One region of the Kushneria marisflavi genome, then DNA from elsewhere that is predicted to be linked to it. Evidence: predicted binding sites of a transcription regulator. Region 1 holds the regulator's gene; the other holds the start of a gene.

Region 1 (7,271 bases):
ATGATCCATGAAGTCATGACACCCGGGGGGCGTACCATCGAGGCACAGACCCTTGCAGCAGAAGCCGTCAGGGTCATGGAAGATCATCGCATTACGGCGCTGGTCATCGTCGATGCCCAGCACCAGCCGACCGGGTTGCTCAAGATGCATGATCTGCTTAGAAGTGGCATCGTCTAGCCTTGAACTCAGCCACGCTCACTGCTCGTACCCCCTGGCTTCACCAGCTACCAGAAACGAGTTCAAATCATCGATTGCCACGCCGGAGAGCTGACCCTGCACGCCATGACACCATCCAACGATATCAGTGCCTTACCAGATAAACTCGCTCACCCCATACGTCTAGTGGCGCTCGACGTTGATGGTGTCCTGACCGATGGTCGCCTGCGCTACGCGGCACAGCCGGAACAGGATGGCGACAAGGTATTTCATGTGCGTGACGGTCTTGGTCTGAAGCTGATCATGCAGGCCGGTGTCGAGGTCGCCCTGATCACCGGCAGGATTTCTCCCGCCGTCGACCGGCGCGCGCAGGAGCTGGGCATTCGTCACGTCATTCAGGGCCGTGAGGACAAACAGGTCGCTCTGAAGGCCCTGATGGCGGAACTGGCACTCCAGCCTGATGAGGTCTGCTACTGCGGCGATGACCTGCCTGATCTGGGCGCCATCCTGTATGCAGGGCTGGGAGTAACGGTTTCAGATGCACCGGACTATATTCGTCAGCGAGCCGATCTGGTAACCCGAACGCCGGGTGGACATGGCGCAGTGCGTGAACTCTGCGAATGGCTACTTAACGCACGAGGCGTCTGGCAGGATATCATTGATGCTCATGAGCGGCTCTGAGGCTGCATCGCTTATTCCGACAGGACGTGCATATGGCTTTTCGAGACAGACTCCCTTCCGGACGCACCCGGGCACGCCTTGGCATTCTGGTGCTGGTGCTCGCTCTGGGGGGCGTACTGACGCTGATCGATCAGCGCAATACCCTGATGTCTCCCGGGCCAGCGCCGGATAGCGAGCAGGGTGTCCCTGATTATTATCTCGAAGGCGTCACCTATACCCGATTCGACGACCAGGGCCGCGTCTCACAGACCATGGAAAGCCCACGTGTGTCTCATACACCTGCTGACGATGTGACCCGAGCCGTCACCCCACACTTCACGTTGCTGGGTGATGATGGCAATCGCTGGACAGCGGATGGTGAGCACGCCACGCTCGGCCCCAATGCCAACACGTTCGAACTAAGCGGCAATGCCGTGCTGCATCAGCCGGCGGACAACTGGCAACTTGAAACGGACGTGCTGCATTATGATATACCGTCCCAGCATGCCTGGAGCGACAGTGGCGCCGTGTTCACTCAAAACGAACAGCGTACCCGGGGCGACTGTTTCAACGGCTGGGTCAGCGAGGATCGCATGACGCTTGAGGGCAATGTACAGGGTTTTCACCCGCCCATTCGTCAGTAATCGCTCTCTTTTTTACACATGAATGATGACAAGGATCTCCCATGACGCGCCCTCTGCTGCTGTGTACCTCTGCCCTGCTGCTGGCAATGCTCGGCCAGCAGGCCATGGCTCTGGAAAGCGATCGCCAGAAACCCATCAACATTGGCGCCGACGCCCTCAACATCGATAACCGCGCCGGCACAGCCGTCTATACCGGGGCCGTCGAAGTCGATCAGGGCACCATGAAGCTGCGCTCCACTCGCGTCGAGCTCAAGCGCGCCCAGAGCGGTGGCCTTTCGAGCCTGACCGCAAGGGGCGGTGATGGTGGACGCGCCTATATCGAGCAGCAGCCGGCACCTAATGATCCGCTGGCAAAGGGATGGGGCAATACCATCATCTATCACGCCGGAGAGCGACGCGTTGAGCTGATCGGCAACGCTGAACTGCATCAAAACGGTGACACCTTCAACGGCGGCTACGTGGAATATTTCCTCGACTCACGCCAGGTCAACGCGCGTGGCAGCCAGAGCGCGAAGAGCAGCAGCTCTGAAAGCAGCTCGGGCGGGCGTGTTCGCATGCAATTGACTCCCGAAGAGCAACAGGGCAGCAGCCAATGAAAACCCTTCACGCAGCCCATCTGGCCAAAAGCTTCAAGGGGCGCCGTGTCGTTCAGGACATCAGCCTGTCGATTCGACAGGGAGAGATCGTGGGGCTTCTGGGCCCCAATGGGGCCGGCAAGACCACCTCGTTTTACATGATCGTCGGACTGATCCAGGCCGACGCCGGCCATGTTGCCATCGATGATCTTGACCTGAGCCGCCAGCCGATGCACAAGCGTGCCCACGCCGGCATCAGCTACCTGCCTCAGGAAGCCTCGATCTTTCGCAAGCTGTCAGTGGCCGACAACATCATGGCCATACTTGAAACACGCAAGGATCTGGATCGCCAGCAACGCCAGGAACGGCTCAATCAACTGCTCGAAGAATTCAGCATCAGCCATATTCGCGACAACATGGGCATGAGCCTGTCCGGCGGCGAGCGCCGGCGTGTGGAGATTGCCCGCGCACTGGCCATCGAACCGGCCTTCATTTTGCTTGATGAGCCCTTTGCCGGCGTTGACCCTATCTCGGTCGGCGAAATCAAGGGCATTATCCGCCAGCTTCGTACCCGTGGCATTGGCGTTCTGATCACCGATCACAACGTGCGTGAAACGCTGGATATCTGTGACAACGCCTATATCGTCGGCAGTGGCCTGATCATTGCTGAAGGCGACGCCAACGCCGTGCTGAATAACCAGCATGTACGCGATGTCTATCTGGGCCACGAATTTCGCCTTTAACCCTCTGGGGTTATTAACTGATGGCATGATAATTGCAGTCTTTAGCGCCTTCAGCACTTGCAAGGGCGCCGCGGACTGGATAGCGTGATATTACACGTTGGCGACCGGGCTTTACGAACATGATGAAACCCGCCTTACAGTTGCGCACGGGCACTCATCTCACCATGACGCCCCAGCTGCAACAGGCCATCCATCTGCTGCAGCTGTCTACGCTGGATCTGCAGCAGGAACTCCAGATGGCGCTGGAAAGCAATCCTTTACTGGATATCGAGGAGGAGCAGACGCTTGAGGTACCGGAGACCCCGTTATCTCAGGAGGAATGGTCCAGTGATATCCCGGAAGAATTGCCACTGGATGCTCGCTGGGACGATGTCTATACCAACGGCAGCGCTTCCTCCAACGTCGCCGATGACAGCTGGAATATCGAGCACAACGCCGTAGCCGTCGACCTGACCTCGCATCTTCGCGAGCAGATTCTGTTGATGGACATGACCCCACGCGAACAGCTGATCACCGATACCCTGCTGGACGCTCTCGAACCCAGCGGCTACCTCGGCACGGGTCTGGAAGACCTTGGCGAGGGGCTTCGGCAGCAAGGCCTCGGGGATCTCAAACAGTCTGAAATGGAGCACATGCTTTCGCAGCTCCAGCGGTGTGAACCCACTGGCGTTTTTGCACGCGATCTGCGCGAATGCCTGCTGCTACAGCTTGATCTATTGCCGGATGACACGCCCTGGCTTGCCCAGACCCGGCGCATGGTTCGTCAGTTCCTTGAACCACTGGGACAAAATGATCGCCGCCTGCTAAAGCGCCGCCTGAGTCTTGATGATGAAGCGCTCGATGACGTGATTCACACCATCCGGTCGCTCAACCCACGACCGGGTCGCGAATTTGAGGCCGTGGACCAACATCTCGTCATTCCCGATCTGGTGTTGCGTTATCACGCCCGCCATGGCTGGCAGGTTGAGCTCAATCAGGAATCCCTGCCACGTCTTCGCATTCAGCCCGACTATGCCGCCCTTGTACGTCGCGCCGACAAGAGTGACGACAATACCTTTCTCAAACAGCATCTTCAGGATGCACGCTGGCTGCTCAAGAGTCTCTCGAGTCGCAATGACACTCTGCTGCGGGTAGGGCAGGAAATCATGACACGTCAGGCCGGCTTCATTGAACACGGCGATGAAGCCCTCAAACCCATGATTCTTGCCGATATCGCCCAGGCCGTGGAGATGCACGAATCCACCATTTCCAGAGTGACCACGCGCAAATACATTCATACGCCGCGTGGCATCATGGAGCTCAAGTATTTCTTCTCAAGCCATGTGGGCCAGGAAGGTGATGCCCATGCCAGCACGGCCATTCGCGCCCGGATACGCAAGTTCATAGAAGACGAGACCCCAAGACGCCCGCTGTCTGATGCTCGACTGGTACAACTTCTGGCTGACAACGGCATCATGGTCGCCCGGCGCACCGTCGCAAAATACCGCGAGGCCATGGGCATTCCCGCTTCCAGCGAGCGCAAGCGTCTGGCCTGAAGGAGGTCAAAAAAGAGAACAACATCATTCAGGGTTTGCGCTGACGGGAAAAGCGTTACAATCTGAGAGTAGCCGGAACAGGCTTGCAGGTCCGGCAGTCCACATGGACAACCGGTTATCCGTTTCGATTCAGGGAGCATGCCATGCAGGTAAACATTACCGGGCACCACGTCGAATTGACCGATGCACTGCGCGAGCACGTCAATCAGAAGCTTGCCAAGCTGGAACGTCACTATGACAACATCACCAATGTTCAGGTGACACTGTCTATTGAAAAGGAGCGCCAGCAGGCCGCGGCCACGCTACATGCCGCAGGTGCCGAACTTCATGCTCAGGCCGAGCAGGAAGACCTTTATGTTGCCATCGATGCCTTGACCGAGAAGCTTGATCGTCAGCTGCTCAAGCACAAGGAGAAAACACAGGCCCGCTCCCAGGGCAACGGCAAATACCTGTAACCCATGACACTTGACCAGATACTCCCCTCCGACCGAATCCTGTTTGATGTGGAAGGGGGCAGCAAGAAGCGCGTGCTGGAATATTTCAGCGGGTTCATCTCACAAAACATTCCCAGTCTCGATAGCCAGGAAGTCTTTTCCCGACTGATCAGCAGGGAACGTCTGGGGAGTACCGGTGTGGGGAATGGCGTGGCCATTCCCCATGCTCGCAATTCACACTGCCGCCAGCCACTGGCTGGATTCATGCGCCTTCAGCAGGCCGTGGATTTTGATGCCATCGATGGCGAACCCGTCGATCTGCTTTTTGTGCTGCTGGTCCCTGAAGCTGCCGAAGACACGCATCTCTCCCTGCTGGCGCAGATTGCTGAAGTCATGAACGCTGCCGAAACCCGGCACGCCCTGCGCAATGCCCATGATGAGCAGGAACTTCATGACATTTTGATGCAGGCCATCAGTCAACTTTCAACGAGAGTATAAGCAGCATGGCCATGGAACTTGTTATCGTCAGTGGACGCTCCGGTTCCGGCAAGTCCATCGCGCTACAGGCACTGGAAGATCAAGGGTTTTATGCCATCGACAATCTTCCCGCGATGCTTCTGTCTGCCCTGATCGATGAGCTCGAAGCCGGTAGCCCGCACCGAAACCGTGTCGCGGTCAGCATTGATGCCCGTAACCTTCCCAGTGAGCTGGAGCGCTTTCCGGAGCATCTGGAGGCACTTTCCACGCGCGGCATTCATTGTAGAGTGGTCTATCTGACCGCGGACTCACGTGTACTGCTGGAGCGCTATGCGGCCACACGACGTCGTCACCCTCTGACGCGCGAAACCCAGATGACACTGGCCGAGGCCATCGAGGCGGAGCATCAGTTCCTCTCTCCCCTGCGGTATACCGCAGATCTGATCATCGACACGTCCGGTCAGTCCGTTCATGACCTGAGGCGCCGCGTGGCCGAACAGGTAGCACGTCATGACATCAATGACCTGACGTTGACCTTTGAATCCTTTGGTTTCAAGCGCGGCGTGCCACTGGATGCCGATATGGTGTTTGACGTGCGCTGCCTGCCCAATCCTTACTGGGACCCACGCTATCGCACCCAGACCGGCCAGGACAGTGACGTCATTGCCTTTCTTGAAGCCCATGACGAGGTCAAGGCGATGTTTGGCGACATCTGCCAGTGGCTGGAGCGCTGGTTGCCTTCCTACCTGGCCAGCCATCGCAGCTATCTGACCGTGGCCATCGGCTGTACCGGTGGCCAGCATCGTTCGGTGTATCTGGCCGAGCAGCTCGGCGAGCATTTTGCCGGTCAGTTCCCGGCCGTACGGATCCGACATCGGGAACTGACCATCCAGCGCGCTGTCAGCGAGGCGGGTGATGCTTCAGCGTGAACTGACCCTGACCAATCGTCGCGGCCTTCACGCGAGAGCCGCGACGCGGCTTGTACAATGCTGTCAGCCCTTTTCGTCTCGCGTGACAATTTATCATGGTGAAAGAAGTGCCGATGCCGCGAACATCATGTCGCTTTTGATGCTGGCTGCTCCCTGTACCAGCGTGGTCCATGTTCATGTGGAAGGTGACGATGCCGAAGAGGCACTAACGGCCATCGTGGCGCTTTTCGAGGCGCGATTCGACGAGGATCAATAGATCCTGATCCGAAGATTGACGGTCGCCGGGCATTCACGAACATTGTTCGACACTCTGCTAGAATACGGCTCCTGAATGGGCTGACACAGGGATGTCACAACAATGAGCAATGATCAGAAAGGACGTCAGCCTCGTCTGGAGCGACTCGAAAACGCCCTGGCACAGCGGGAAATGGATCAGGTTCGTCGCCTGCTTCGACGTGGTCTTCCACCTGCCGATGTTGCCCAGCTGCTGGAATCCATCCCGCCGCGTGAGCGTGACATCCTCTGGGAGCAGGTCGACAACCCCGCCAAGGGCGAGATTCTTCAGTATCTCAACGATGACATCCAGACCGAGTTTCTAAACCGGATGGATGCCTCTCAGCTGTTGGTAGCGACCCAGCAGCTCGACAATGATGATGCAGCGGATCTGCTGCAGCGTCTGCCCCACGCCACGCTCGAAAACATACTGTCGATGATGACGCCCAGCCGTCGGGCGAGCATCGAGATGGTATTGTCCTACCCCGAGGACACGGCCGGGGGACTGATGGATACCAACACCATCACGATCCGCCCGGAGGTCACGCTCGATGTGGTTTTGCGCTATCTGCGTCGACACCGGCGCCTGCCTGAATCCACCGATAACCTGCTGGTCGTGACGCGACACAATGAGCTGATCGGCGTACTGCCCATCAATCGGATTCTGGTCAGCGCACCCGGCATCAGCGTGCGTGAAATCATGGACACCGACGTTGTCACCCTCACGGCGTTGATGCATGAAGATGAAGTGGCCAGCATCTTTGAACGCAGGGATTTGATCTCGGCGCCGGTCATCAGTGCCGACAATCGTCTGTTGGGGCGCATCACCATTGATGACGTGGTCG
Region 2 (7,271 bases), 1.7 Mb from region 1:
CGACGGCTTCTGTTTTTGGACCCGAGTCAGTGACCCAGAATCTGCCCGAGAAATTCGCGGGTACGTGCCGAGCGGGGGTCGTTGAAAAAGGTTTCGGGCGGGGCGGACTCGATGATCTGCCCTTCATCCATGAAGATCACTCGATCCGCCACGGTTTTGGCAAAGCCCATCTCGTGCGTGACACAGAGCATGGTCATGCCCTCATGGGCCAGCTCGATCATGACGTCGAGCACCTCCTTGATCATCTCCGGGTCGAGTGCCGAGGTCGGCTCGTCAAAGAGCATCACCTCCGGGTGCATGCACAGCGCCCGCGCAATCGCCACACGCTGCTGCTGACCGCCGGAGAGCTGCCCCGGATACTTGTGGGCCTGATTGGCAATCCGCACCCGCTCCAGATATTCCATTGCACCTTTTTCGGCCTCGCGGCGGGGCTTTTTCTGTACCCAGATGGGCGAAAGGCAGCAGTTTTCCAGCACCGTGAGATGCGGAAAGAGATTAAAGTGCTGGAAGACCATGCCGACGTTGCGCCGAATCTGCTCGATGCGTTTGACATCGTTGGTCATGGGGATGCCATTGACCACGATCTCCCCCTGCTGATGCGCCTCCAGATGGTTGATGCAGCGAATCAGGGTCGACTTGCCCGACCCCGAGGGCCCACAGATGACGATGCGCTCGCCACGGGCCACACTCAGATCGATATCGCGCAGGACATGAAAGTCCCCATACCATTTGTTCAGCCGCGATATCTCTACCATGGAGGTGGCTTCCCCTGCGGTGGCAGCCCCTTGCTGGATATCGTTCATGACAGACACTCCCGATGCACGACACGCCCGTGCCGTGCTGATAGTGATAGGTGTTAGCGCTGGTAGCCCTTGTCGAGGCGGCGCTCGATGATCTGGCTATAGCGCGACATGCCAAAACAGAAGACCCAGAATACCAGCGCCGCGAACACGTAACCCTCGATGGCAAAGCCCAGCCAGTCGCTGTCGGTCAGCCCCGCCTGAATGATCGACAGCACATCGAAAAGCCCGATGATCAGTACCAGCGAAGTGTCCTTGAACAGCGCAATGAACGTATTGACGATGCCGGGAATCACCAGCTTGAGGGCCTGGGGCAAAATGATCAGCCGCATGCGCAGCCAGTAGCCCAGCCCAAGGGCTGCACCGGCCTCGCCCTGGCCCTTGTCGATGGCCTGCAGTCCGCTGCGCACCACTTCAGCCATATAGGCGCTCCAGAACAGCATGATGCCGATCAGCGCCCGCAGCAGCTTGTCGAACTCCACCTCTGCCGGTACGAACAGTGGCAGCATGACCGATGACATGAACAGCACCGTAATCAATGGCACCCCACGCCAGAACTCGATAAAGATCACGCAGACGGCCCGCACCAGCGGCATTTTCGAACGCCGCCCCAGTGCCAGTACAACGCCCAGCGGCAGTGAGCCCACGATACCTACCGCAGCGATGGTCAGCGTCAGCATCAGCCCGCCCCAGGCCCGCGTCGGCACATGAGCCAATCCGAACACGCCGCCCAGCAGCAATACCCAGGCAATGATGGGCAGACCGACCAGCGCCATCAGCGCCGCCACCTTTTTACCCGGCAGACGCGGTATGACCAGCCAGGCAATCAGGGCGAAGAAAAGCCCCAGCACGATGTCCACCCGCCAGCGCTCGGCCACCGGATAGAAGCCATAGACAATCTGGCTCCAGCGGGTGGAAATGAACACCCAGCAGGCACCGTCACCGGTGCAGTCGGCACGCGAATTGCCCACCCAGTCGGCTTCGATCAATGCCCAGTCGATGACCGGCCAGACCAGCCGCGCAATGAGCAGCAGTGTCACGATCGACACCACGCTGTTGATCGGCCCCGAGAAAAGCCGCGTACGCAGCCAGTACATGGCCCCGCCCTGAGGGGTGGGCGGCGGGCGCGAGGCGATAAGCCTCTCTTCACTGTCTGAAGACATGGCAGACATCTCAACGCTCCTTGAGCGACATGCGCGCGTTGTAGACATTCATCAGTGCCGACACGACCAGCGAAATGCTCAGATAGACCAGCATCGTCATGGTCATGACCTCGATGGCCTGACCGGTCTGATTGAGCGTGGTGCCGGCAAAGACCGCGACCAGATCGGGGTAACCGATGGCCGTGGCCAGTGATGAATTCTTGATCAGGTTGAGATACTGACTGGTGACCTGAGGCACCATCACCCGCATGGCCTGAGGAATGACGATGCGACGAAGGGTCAGACCGCCCGGCAGTGACAGCGAACGCGCCGCCTCGGTCTGGCCACGCGGCACGGACTGAATCCCCGAGCGCACGATCTCGGCGATAAAGGCCGCGGTATAGATCGACAGCGCCACCCAGAGGGCGACCAGCTCCGGCAGCACCTGCATGCCACCCCGGAAGTTGAAACCGGACAGCGCCGGCACCGACCAGGATAGTGGCGACCCGGTCACCAAGAACACCGCGAGTGGCAAGCCGATCAAAATCACCAGGCTCAAGGGCAGTACCGGCCATTGCGCCCCCGTCGCCGCCTGCCGCCGCCGGGCCAGGATCACCAGTGCGATGACCGCAATGATCGCCACCCCCAGCGCAATCGGTGTGGCCGCAAAACCAGGCAGTGTCTCGGGCGCGGGCATGACAAGGCCGCGAACATTGAGAAAGAAACTGTCAAACACCGTAATGCTCTGGCGTGGTGAGGGCAGCGCGCGCAATACGGCGAAGTACCAGAACAGGATCTGCAACAGCAGCGGAATATTGCGAAAGATCTCGACATAGGCCCCGGCCAGCCGAGCCAGCAACCAGTTGGGCGACAATCGCGCCAGACCGACCAGAAAACCAATGATCGTGGCGGCAACAATCCCCATCGCGGAGACCAGTAGCGTATTGGCAAGCCCCACCAGAAAGGTGCGCCCATAGGTGCTGGCGTTACTGGAATAGTCGATCAGGGTCTGGGAAATTGAAAATCCGGCTCGATGGTCGAGAAACCCGAAACCGGTACGAATGCCTCGGGCATCCAGGTTCGCCATGGTGTTGTGCACCAGAAAGGCGATGATGCCCAGCACTGTCACCAGCAGCAGTGCCTGAAAAAACAGGGCACGTACCGACGGATCACGCCATAGCGGTCCGCGACCGCGGCGTGGAATGGAAGTGGAGGGACGCAACATGAGCAGTAGTCTCCAGGGCCGTGATGGCCGGCCTCGGAGGCCGGCCCTGCGTCAAGGACAACGCGCCGAAGCGCGTGGCTTGTGCCCTACCGCACCGGCATGCCGTATTGGAGACCACCATCGGTCCACAGCGCATTTTCGCCGCGCTCAAGCTCAAGAGGCGAGCCCTTGCCAACGTTGCGCTCAAAGATTTCGCCGTAATTGCCGACCTGTTTGACGATGTTGTAGGCCCAGTCGTTGGACAGCCCCATCTGCTCGCCGAAGTTGCCATCCTTGCCCAGCAGGCGGGCATCGTCAGGAGACTTGGGCGCATCGCGCATCTGATCGACGTTGGCGCTGGTAATGCCGGATTCCTCGGCATTGAGCATGGCGTAGAGCGTCCAGCGCACTACTTTCATCCACTGCTCATCACCCTGGCGTACGACCGGGCCCAGCGGTTCCTTGGAGATTCGTTCGGGCAGGATCACGGCGCTGGACGGATCAGACAGCTGTAGCCTCAGCGCCGCCAGCTGAGAAGAGTCCGAGGTCAACACATCGCAGCGTCCGCTGTCGAAACCGGCGGCGGTCTGATCGGCCTCATCGAAGCTGACCGCGTTATAGGTCATGTCGTTGGCACGGAAGTAATCGGCCAGATTGAGTTCCGTGGTGGTACCGGCAGAAACACAGACCGAAGCGCCATCGAGCTCCTTCGCACTCGAGACGCCGAGGTCCTTGCTCACCATCATGCCCTGACCGTCATAGAAGGTGACGCCAGCAAAGGTCAGCCCCATCGAATTATCGCGCGAGGCCGTCCAGGTCGTGTTGCGTGAGAGCAGGTCAACCTCGCCGGACTGCAGGGCAGTAAAGCGCTCCTTGGCGGTCAGCGGGGCGAAGGTGACCTTGCCGGGATCTCCCAGTACGGCCGTGGCCACGGCGCGACACACATCCACATCGATGCCCTGCCACTGCCCCTGGGCGTTGGGAGAGGAAAATCCTGCCAGCCCGTCACTGACGCCGCAGCGCAGCTGGCCACGACTTTTGACATCATCGAGCGTGGCACCATAGGAGGTCGATGGCGCCAGCGTAGCGACCGTTAAAAGCCCTGCCGTTGATGCCCATGCCCAGGGTTTTTTTATTGTCATGTTCATTGCAACACTCCGGGTTGTTGAATGATGCGACCTCATGGCGCTTGCCAGAGGCGTCTGTAACGTTATAGCAAGGAATATTCCAAAACGTAAAAAAACGGCGCCATGGCGCCGTTTTAGGAGAGAAAGAGGATTTTTGAGGAAACCTGACCGCAGGCCCGGAGTCAGGAATATGATGAAATTGTCACACAATGGTGCAGGTGCTCACCGACCATGCACCAGGATGAGACCCGCTTCCGGATCAGGGATCGGCCAGCGTCTCGGGCAGGGAAAGATTCTCACACTGTACGCGGTTCAGTGCGCTCAGAAGGCGGGACGCAGCGGCACCGCCCATGCCAGGATCGGTCGCCAGCCTCTTGCGATAGCGTCCGACCCATCGATAGACACCATCACGCAGCGACGCGGGCAGCCATCGGATACCGGCCGCGGCCGACCAGGGTGTCTTCAGTGACTGCGCCGTTCGCCAGAGTCCATCACTGTCGCGATAAAGGGCGCCGCCTCGAATCAGCCACATGCTATCCAGATCATCGGCATCCTCGTCGAAATGCGCGCCCAAACGGTGTCCCAGCGCCGATTGCAGCGTCACCAGTCCCGTGACCGGGTGCGACTCATGGGCAAGGATAAAATGCACCGACCGGCGGCAGAGCGGACAGTCGCCATCAAAGACCACCAGCTGGCCCGGCCAGTCCGGGGCCGCTGGCGGTGTGACCGGCCTATCCGCGGTGGTACTGGGGGCTGAGTTCATGTAACGCCTCGATGAAGGCCTGCACGTTCTCGATCGGCGTGAACTGGGAAATGCCGTGGCCCAGATTGAACACGTGGCCGTTGCCTGGTCCGTAACTTTCCAGAATGCGCGCGACTTCGTCACGAATGACCTTCGGCGAGCCAAACAGCGCCGACGGATCGAGATTGCCCTGCAGCGCGACACGATCGCCTACACGGGCACGGGCATCGCCCATTTCGGTGGTCCAGTCCAGTCCGACGCCGTCGGCGCCGATATCGGCGATGCTTTCAAGCCACTGACCGCCGTTTTTGGTAAAGACGATCACCGGCACGCGACGCCCGTCATGCTCGCGGATCAGACCGCGCACGATCTTCTCCATATAGGCCAGCGAGAAGGCCTTGTAAGCCGGCGTGGAGAGCGCCCCGCCCCAGGTATCAAAGATCTGTACCGCCTGAGCGCCGGCGCGAATCTGGGCATTGAGATAATCGGTCACGGCCGTGGCCAGCGTCTCGAGCAGCTGATGCAGCGCTGCCGGGTCGCCGTAAAGCAGTCCCTTGACGTGTCTAAAGTCCTTGCTGGGACCGCCTTCCACCATGTAGGTCGCCAGTGTCCAGGGGCTGCCCGAAAAGCCGATCAGCGGCACGCGACCGTTGAGCTCACGCCGGATCGTCGAGACGGCATTCATGACATAGTCAAGATCGCGCTCGGCGTCGGGCGCCTTCAGGGCATTGATGGCCGCCGCGTCACGGACCGGACGCTTGAACATCGGCCCTTCGCCCTGCACAAAGTAAAGCCCCAGGTCCATGGCATCAGGAATGGTGAGGATGTCGGAGAACAAAATGGCCGCATCCAGATCAAAGCGCTCCAGCGGCTGCAGGGTCACTTCACAGGCCATGTCGCGGTTGCGGCACAGATCCATGAAGCTGCCCGCCTGCTTTCGAACCCTGAGATACTCGGGAAGGTAGCGGCCGGCCTGGCGCATCATCCAGACCGGTGTACGGTCAACGTCCTGCCGCGCCAGGGCGCGCAAAAAGCGATCATTTTCGAGAGTCATGCAGACAAGATCATCCGACAAAAAAATGTCGTTTCATTGTAGCTCAGACAGTCCTGCTGCAGGAGAGCCCATCATGGTGCAATATGTAGGGCCTGCCCTTTCCACCCGACATCACCCGGGCACCATCGTGGCATGTGTAGATAAATGTAACCTGCGCTGCCAAGATAGCTTCCAAAGCCAACATGACGGCTTGCCAACAAGATTGAGGTTACCGTGACGATCAGATTTATCGCCAGTTCGCGTCTCCCCATGCCCTGGGCCACGTTTACCATGCATGGCTTTGAAGATGACGAGACCGGCAAGGATCATGTTGTCCTCACGCTGGGCGATGTGGCCGATGGTGACCCCGTGCTGGCTCGAGTGCACTCCGAGTGCCTGACCGGTGATGCGCTCTTTTCAATGCGCTGCGACTGCGGCTATCAGCTTCAGGTCGCGCTCAAGCGCATTGCCGAAGAGGGTCGCGGTGCCCTGCTTTATCTGCGCCAGGAAGGTCGCGGCATTGGCCTCATGAACAAGATCCGGGCCTATCACCTTCAGGATGGTGGCGCCGACACGGTCGAGGCCAACGAAGCACTGGGCTTTGAAGCCGACATGCGTCGCTATGACATCTGCATTCCGATGCTCGAAAAGCTCGGCATCTCCCGGCTGCGATTGATGACCAACAATCCGCGCAAGGTGCTTTCCCTGCAACAGGCCGGTATTGAAATCAGTGAGCGCGTGCCGCTGACCACCGGCCTTAACGCCCACAACGAGCAGTATCTGTCGACCAAGGTCGGCAAGCTTGGCCATATGATGGCCCTTGATGAGTTTGAAGCCGCCAGCGACGTCGACCGCGAACGCACCTGATCTCGAATCGCTTGCCATCCGGGCGCCTTGTCAAGGCGCCCGGAAGACCACTCAGTCGATATGGCGCGGGTAATAATGCGGATCAAAACGCCAGCTCATCACCAGCATGATGGCAAAGAGCCCGGCCAGCGCCACCCAGGCGGTGTCAAAGCCCGAGAGCATGTCACGCGCCATGCCGGAAAGCAGCGTGGCCACGGCCGCGACCAGATAGCCATGGCCCTGCACAAAGGCCGCCAGATCCCCCACGCGGGCCGGATCACGATGGTGATCCATCGGCACCAGCACCGACAGCGAGAAAAGCGCGCCGATCCCCAGCCCCAAAAGCGTGCCCCACAGTACGGCAAAAGCCACGCCGT

Evidence for each region. Region 1 encodes sigma-54, which starts transcription at its own class of promoters, with help from an activator protein. Its sites were predicted from a motif close to TGGCACNNNNNTTGCTNT; they were not measured.
Region 2: B9H00_RS07795 (amino acid ABC transporter substrate-binding protein) is a predicted target of sigma-54. The motif match lies at 4,359-4,376, and genes of this name have one in related genera.

The regions. Positions count from the first base shown of each region.
Region 1 is NZ_CP021358.1:3,369,211-3,376,481, reverse strand. It holds gene B9H00_RS15325 (KpsF/GutQ family sugar-phosphate isomerase) at 1-177, shown strand, start outside; gene B9H00_RS15320 (KdsC family phosphatase) at 283-837, shown strand; gene lptC (LPS export ABC transporter periplasmic protein LptC) at 870-1,460, shown strand; gene lptA (lipopolysaccharide transport periplasmic protein LptA) at 1,502-2,056, shown strand; gene lptB (LPS export ABC transporter ATP-binding protein) at 2,053-2,778, shown strand; gene B9H00_RS15300 (RNA polymerase factor sigma-54) at 2,898-4,313, shown strand; gene hpf (ribosome hibernation-promoting factor, HPF/YfiA family) at 4,457-4,768, shown strand; gene ptsN (PTS IIA-like nitrogen regulatory protein PtsN) at 4,772-5,245, shown strand; gene rapZ (RNase adapter RapZ) at 5,257-6,153, shown strand; gene B9H00_RS15280 (HPr family phosphocarrier protein) at 6,140-6,409, shown strand; gene mgtE (magnesium transporter) at 6,512-7,271, shown strand, end outside.
Region 2 is NZ_CP021358.1:1,701,660-1,708,930, forward strand. It holds gene B9H00_RS07780 (amino acid ABC transporter ATP-binding protein) at 27-755, opposite strand; gene B9H00_RS07785 (amino acid ABC transporter permease) at 857-1,972, opposite strand; gene B9H00_RS07790 (amino acid ABC transporter permease) at 1,974-3,167, opposite strand; gene B9H00_RS07795 (amino acid ABC transporter substrate-binding protein) at 3,254-4,288, opposite strand; gene B9H00_RS07800 (thiol-disulfide oxidoreductase DCC family protein) at 4,533-5,036, opposite strand; gene hemE (uroporphyrinogen decarboxylase) at 5,005-6,069, opposite strand; gene ribA (GTP cyclohydrolase II) at 6,283-6,915, shown strand; gene B9H00_RS07815 (MFS transporter) at 6,967-7,271, opposite strand, start outside.